2 regions of the Hydrogenophaga sp. T66 genome follow, and region 2 is predicted to be linked to the other one. Evidence: predicted binding sites of a transcription regulator. Region 2 holds the regulator's gene; the other holds the start of a gene.
The links. The regulator HrcA, encoded in region 2, represses chaperone genes, less so after heat shock. The targets are predictions, from matches to a motif close to TTAGCACTCNNNNNNNNNGAGTGCTAA.

Region 1 (3,405 bases), on a different contig from region 2:
TCTGGCCATGCTCCATCACGTAATGGCGGTCGGCCAGCGGGGCGGCGAAGCGGAAGTTTTGCTCCACCAGGATGATGGTCAGGCCCTTGGCCTTGAGCGCGCGGATCACGCGGCCCAGCGTCTGCACGATCACCGGCGCCAGGCCCTCGGTGATTTCATCGAGCAGCAGCACCTTCGCGCCCGAGCGCAGGATGCGCGCCATCGCCAGCATCTGCTGTTCACCGCCCGACAGGCGCGTGCCCTGGCTGTGGCGACGCTCCTTCAGGTTGGGAAACATCTCGTAGATCTCGTCCACGCTCAGACCACCCGGGCCGATGGTGGGCGGCAGCATCAGGTTTTCTTCGCAGCTCAGCGACGAGAAGATGCCGCGCTCTTCCGGGCAGTAGCCCAGGCCGAGCCGGGCAATGCGGTTCGTCGGCATCGCGATCGTCTCGACGCCGCCGATGCGGATCGAGCCGGTGCGCTTGCCCACCAGGCCCAGAATCGACTTGATCGTGGTGCTGCGGCCCGCGCCGTTGCGGCCCAGCAGCGTGATCAGCTCGCCCTCGTGGAGTTCGAAGTTGACACCGTGCAGGATGTGCGATTCGCCGTACCAGGCGTCGAGGTTCGCGACCTTCAGCAGGGGCTCACTCATGCGGCGGTCTCCTCGGTCGATCCCACGTAGGCTTCCAGCACGCGCGGATCTTTCGACACCGTGTCGTACGGGCCCTCGGCCAGCACACTGCCGCGCGACAACACCGTGATCGTGTCCGACAGGTTGGCCACCACGTTCATGTTGTGTTCCACCATCAGCACGGTGCGGTTGGCGGCGACCTTGCGAATCAGCTCCACCACCCGCCCCACGTCCTCGTGGCCCATGCCCTGTGTGGGCTCGTCCAGCAGCATCAGCTCGGGATCAAGCGCCAGCGTCGTGGCGATCTCCAGCGCCCGCTTGCGGCCATAGGGCAGGTTGACGGTCACCGTGTCGGCGAAGCTGCCCAGATCCACCTGCTCCAGCAACTCGCGCGCGCGGTCGTTGAGGCGGTACAGGCTGGATTCCGGCTTCCAGAAGTGAAAACTCGTGCCCAGCTGGCGCTGCAGCCCGATCCGCACGTTCTCCAGCACCGTCAGGTGCGGGAACACGGCGGAAATCTGAAACGAGCGGACCATGCCGTCGCGGGCCACGTCGGCGGCTTTCAGCGGCGTGATGTCCTGACCCTTGTAGAAGATCTGCCCGGCGCTGACCGGCAGAAACTTGGTCAGCAGGTTGAACACGGTCGTCTTGCCGGCGCCGTTCGGGCCGATCAGGGCATGGATCGACCCGCGGCGCACGCGCAGGTTGACGCGGTCAACCGCGACAAACCCTTTGAACTCGCGGGTCAGGTCCCGTGTTTCGAGGATGTAGTCAGTGCTCATGGATCGCGTCCGGCCGGCGGTACCGGCCCCGGTGGGTGAGCGCGCATTGTTAGCAAACTAACCATGCAGGGCCACTGGGGTAAACCCCCCGCAAAAGTCGCCCGGTTGACATCGACTGCCGGCTTGAAAAGCCGCCCGCGCGCCCTTATGATTAGCACTCGCCAGCGTTGAGTGCTAACACCGCACCGGCGCGCCGGGCGCCCGACGGGCGCCATGCACCGCTTCACCCCCATCCATTTCAGGAGATGCAATGAAACTTCGTCCTCTCGCCGATCGCGTGATCGTCAAGCGCATTGACAGCGAAACCAAGACCGCCTCCGGCATCGTCATCCCCGACGCCGCCGCCGAGAAGCCCGACCAGGGCGAGGTGCTGGCCGTCGGCCCGGGCAAGACGAACGACAAAGGCGAAACCAAGGCCCTGACCGTCAAGGTCGGTGACCGTGTGCTGTTTGGCAAGTACAGCGGCCAGACCGTCAAAGTCGACGGCGACGAGCTGCTGGTCATGAAGGAAGACGACCTGTTCGCGGTCGTCGAGAAGTGATCCTTCTCCCCCCTCACCCCCCCATTGACTGAATCGGAGAAATCAACATGGCAGCAAAAGACGTCATTTTCGGCGGCGAAGCCCGCGCCCGCATGGTCGAAGGCGTGAACATCCTGGCCAACGCGGTCAAGGTCACCCTGGGCCCGAAAGGCCGCAACGTGGTGCTCGAGCGCTCCTTCGGCGCCCCGACCGTGACCAAGGACGGCGTGTCCGTGGCCAAGGAAATCGAGCTGAAGGACAAGCTCCAGAACATGGGCGCCCAGATGGTCAAGGAAGTCGCTTCCAAGACCAGCGACAACGCCGGTGACGGCACCACCACCGCCACCGTGCTGGCCCAGGCCATCGTGCGCGAAGGCATGAAGTACGTGGCCGCCGGCATGAACCCGATGGACCTCAAGCGCGGCATCGACAAGGCCGTGATCGCCCTGATCGACGAACTGAAGAAGATCAGCAAGCCGACCACCACCAGCAAAGAGATCGCCCAGGTCGGCACCATCTCCGCCAACTCCGACGACTCGATCGGCAACATCATTGCCGAAGCCATGGACAAAGTCGGCAAAGAAGGCGTGATCACCGTGGAAGACGGCAAATCGCTGCAGAACGAGCTGGATGTCGTGGAAGGCATGCAGTTTGACCGCGGCTATCTGTCGCCCTACTTCATCAACAACCCCGACAAGCAGGCCGCGCTGCTGGACAACCCGTTCGTGCTGCTGTTCGACAAGAAGATCAGCAACATCCGCGACCTGCTGCCGGTGCTCGAGCAGGTGGCCAAGGCCGGCCGTCCGCTGCTGATCATTGCCGAAGACGTCGAAGGCGAAGCCCTGGCCACGCTGGTGGTCAACACCATCCGCGGCATCCTGAAGGTCGTCGCCGTGAAGGCCCCGGGCTTCGGCGACCGCCGCAAGGCCATGCTGGAAGACATCGCCATCCTGACCGGCGGCAAGGTGATCGCTGAAGAAGTGGGCCTGACGCTGGAGAAGGTGACCCTGGCCGACCTGGGCCAGGCCAAGCGCATCGAAGTCGCCAAGGAAAACACCACCATCATCGACGGCGCCGGCGCTGCCGCGGACATCGAAGCCCGCGTCAAGCAGATCCGCATCCAGATCGAAGAAGCCACCAGCGACTACGACCGCGAGAAGCTGCAGGAGCGCGTGGCCAAGCTGGCCGGCGGCGTGGCCGTCATCAAGGTCGGTGCCGCCACCGAAGTCGAGATGAAGGAGAAGAAGGCCCGCGTGGAAGACGCGCTGCACGCCACCCGCGCCGCGGTGGAAGAAGGCATCGTCCCCGGCGGTGGCGTGGCCCTGCTGCGTGCCCGTCAGGCCGCTGGCGAGATCAAGGGCGCCAATGCCGACCAGGACGCCGGCATCAAGCTGGTGCTCAAGGCGATCGAAGCCCCGCTGCGCGAGATCGTGTTCAACGCCGGTGGCGAGCCGAGCGTGGTGATCAACGCCGTGCTGAACGGCAAGGGC
Region 2 (3,405 bases):
CCCTGCTCATCAGCACCGAACGTTATGCGCGCGGGGAGGAAGAGAGTCTGACGCAAGGCGTCGTCACGCTCGACGGCAGCGAGGGCTTGTCCGTGCAGTACGGCCATTGCTGCAAGCCCATCCCGGGCGACCGCATCGTGGGCTACCTTGGCCGCGGCGAGGGGCTGGTGGTGCACGCCGACGACTGCCCCACCGCCCGGCGCCTGCGCGCGCGGGACAGCGAGCGTTTCCTGGAAGTCGAATGGGCGGACGAACCGGTCCGGCCGTTCGACACCACGGTGGACGTGACCGTGTCCAATGGCAAAGGCGTGCTGGCGAGGGTGGCGGCAGCCATCGCCGGCGCCGAGGCCGACATCACCCACGTGGACATGGGGGACGAACCGGCCCAGACCGCCACCGACATCCGCTTCTCCGTCGCGGTGCGCGACCGGCAACACCTCGCCGCGGTGTTGCGCAGCCTCAAACGGACCGCCTCGGTCATCAAGGCCCAGCGGCACAAGCCGGCCAAGGCCTGAGCCATCTGCCGGTCAGGCGGCCGGCGCCGGGTACGACACCGCCAGCACCTCGAGCTCCTGCACGCCGCCCGGCACCGCCAGGCGCACCACGTCACCCACCCGCGCCTTCAGCAGGGCGCGCGACACCGGCGCCACCCAACTGATCTGCCCCTGCGCGCTGTCGGCTTCGTCCACGCCCAGGATGGTGATCGTGGTTTCTTCACCGTGCTGGTCGGCGTAGGTGACCGTGGCACCGAAATAAACCTGGTCGCCGCCGTGGTGCATCGATGGGTCGACCACCTCGGCGATCTCCAGGCGTTTGGTCAGGAAACGGATGCGCCGATCGATCTCTCGCAGGCGCTTTTTGCCGTACAGGTAGTCGCCGTTCTCCGACCGGTCGCCGTTGCTCGCGGCCCAGTGCACGATTTCGACGATCTTGGGGCGCTCGGCATCGATCAGATGTATCAGCTCCGCGCGCAGGCGCTCGTACCCGGCGCGGGTGATGTAGTTCTTGCCCCCCGGCAGCGGAGGCAAGGCTGACGCGCCGTCGTCTTCGTCGTCCGGCGCGTCGCTCTCTCGGGTGAAGGCTTTGCTCATGCGGTGGAGGCCGGCGCCTCGGCGTCGGCGGGCACGGTAATGAACAGAGGGGGAACCACCAAGAAAAAAGCCTGCAGCGTGAGCTGCAGGCTTTTCTGTGTGGCGCGGCTGGCAGGATTCGAACCCACGACCCCTTGGTTCGTAGCCAAGTACTCTATCCAACTGAGCTACAGCCGCGAAGCCTTGAAGTATAGCAGCTTTTTTCTCGATGTCTGGCTGGTAGGCCGTGCTGGGCTCGAACCAGCGACCAAGGGATTATGAGTCCCCTGCTCTGACCAACTGAGCTAACGGCCCGCCGGCGCGGATTGTAGGCGGCGCGTTGCTGCGGCCTTAGCCGGTCTTGCCGTGGCTGAGCGCATTGCTCACGAGTTTGGCGGTGACGTCGACGATCTGGATCATGCGCTCGTACGGCATGCGCTGCGGGCCAATGACGCCGAGCGTGCCAACCACCTGACCGTCCACCTCGTACGGCGCGGTCACGACCGAGAGGTCTTCGTAGGGCACGACCTGGCTTTCGCCGCCGATGTAGATGCGCACGCCATCGGCCTGGGCGGACACATCGAGCAGGCGCACCAGCTGGGTCTTCTGCTCGAACAGGTCGAAGAGGCGGCGCAGGTTGTCCATGTCGCTGGAGAACTCGCTCACCGACAACAAATTGCGCTCGCCAGCGATGACGACCTCATCCTGGGGCGCGGGCGGCTGCGCGCCGATGTCCATGGCGGCCTGCATGAGGCCGGCGATCTCGCTGCGCAGGGCGTCCAGCTCGGTCTTGAGCCGCTCGCGCACGGCTTCCATGGTGAGACCGGCGTAGTGGGCGTTGAGGAAGTTGGCGGCTTCAAGCAGCTGGGTCTGGCTGAAGGCCACCTGGGTGTGGATCACGCGGTTCTGCACGTCACCATCGGGCGACACGATGATCACCAGCACGCGCCGGTCAGACAGGCTGAGGAATTCAATGTGCCGGAACACCGAGGGCCGTCGCGGGGCCATGACGACGCCCACAAACTGGGACAGGCTGGACAGCATGTGGGCTGCGTGGCTGATGACGCGGTGCGGCGCACTGGCTTCCAGGCTGGCGCCGGCGATGTCGGCCACCGGGGCAACCAGCTGGTCGCGGCGCACGGTGAGCATGGTGTCCACGAACAGGCGGTAGCCGCGCGCGGTGGGGATGCGCCCGGCCGACGTGTGGGGGCTGGCGATCAGGCCCAGGTCTTCCAGGTCGCTCATCACGTTGCGGATGGTGGCGGGGGAGAGTTCCATGCCGGTGGCCTTGGCCAGGGTGCGCGAGCCCACGGGCTGCCCGTCGGCGATGTACCGCTCCACGAGGGCCTTGAGCAACGACTTCGCACGATCGTCCAGCATGCTGCGCATTCTACGGACGCGGTCTGCGCGAGCGGGCGCTCAGCGCCGCGCTTTCGTGGTTTTCCGGTGGTTTTCCCTGAGATCCGGACACCCCGCCGGCCGACCCGAACCGCCTCGGCTGCGTGTTGTAATCCCCCCATGTCCACCCCGCCCACGCCTGTCGCCACCCCGCGCGTGCCCGCCGGGCGGCCGCGCTTTGGTCACGTGGTCGTGGTGGGCAAGTACCACGCGCCGGGCTCCCGCGCGGTCGTGGAGTCGCTGGCGCATTTCCTGCACGACCTGGGTAGCGAGGTGTCGCTGGAGCGCCAGACGGCGGACAACACCGGGCTGACGCAGTACGGCGCGCTGGATGTGCCGACGATGGGACGGCTGTGTGACCTGGCGCTGGTGGTCGGCGGCGACGGCACGATGCTGGGCATTGGCCGCCAGCTGGCGCGTTATGGTGTCCCGCTGGTGGGCATCAACCAGGGGCGCCTGGGCTTCATCACCGACATCGCGCTGGAAGGCTATCGCGAGCCGCTGGCGGCCATCCTGCGCGGTGTCTACGCCGAGGAGGCGCGGGCGCTGATGGCGGCGTCGGTGTGGCGCGATGGGCGCTGTGTGTTTGAAGCGACGGCGCTGAACGACGTGGTGGTCAACCGCGGCGGCGTGGCCAGCATGATCGAACTGCGGGTCGAGGTCGATGGCCATTTCGTGGCCAACCAGCGGGCCGACGGCCTGATCATCGCCACGCCCACCGGCTCCACCGCCTACGCGCTGTCCGCCGGCGGGCCGCTGCTGCACCCGGCGATCGCGGGCTGGCTGATGGTGCCGATCGCGCCACACACCTTGTCCAACCGGCCGGTGGTGGTGCCCTGCCACAGCGAGATCGCGGTGGAAATCGTCTCGGGGCGCGATGCCTCGGCCCACTTCGACATGCAGTCGCTCACCAGCCTGCTGCACGGCGATCGCATCG

Region 1: a site for HrcA is predicted at 1,547-1,573, ahead of groES (co-chaperone GroES). Genes of this name have one in related genera too.

The regions. Positions count from the first base shown of each region.
Region 1 covers NZ_JBXVVX010000001.1:329,405-332,809, reverse strand. The annotation lists gene AC2D80_RS01545 (ABC transporter ATP-binding protein) at 1-634, opposite strand, end outside; gene AC2D80_RS01540 (ABC transporter ATP-binding protein) at 631-1,395, opposite strand; gene groES (co-chaperone GroES) at 1,646-1,936, shown strand; gene groL (chaperonin GroEL) at 1,984-3,405, shown strand, end outside.
Region 2 covers NZ_JBXVVX010000002.1:92,211-95,615, forward strand. The annotation lists gene AC2D80_RS09400 (RelA/SpoT family protein) at 1-515, shown strand, start outside; gene greB (transcription elongation factor GreB) at 528-1,091, opposite strand; tRNA gene AC2D80_RS09410 (tRNA-Arg) at 1,192-1,268, opposite strand; tRNA gene AC2D80_RS09415 (tRNA-Ile) at 1,309-1,385, opposite strand; gene hrcA (heat-inducible transcriptional repressor HrcA) at 1,422-2,450, opposite strand; gene AC2D80_RS09425 (NAD kinase) at 2,589-3,405, shown strand, end outside.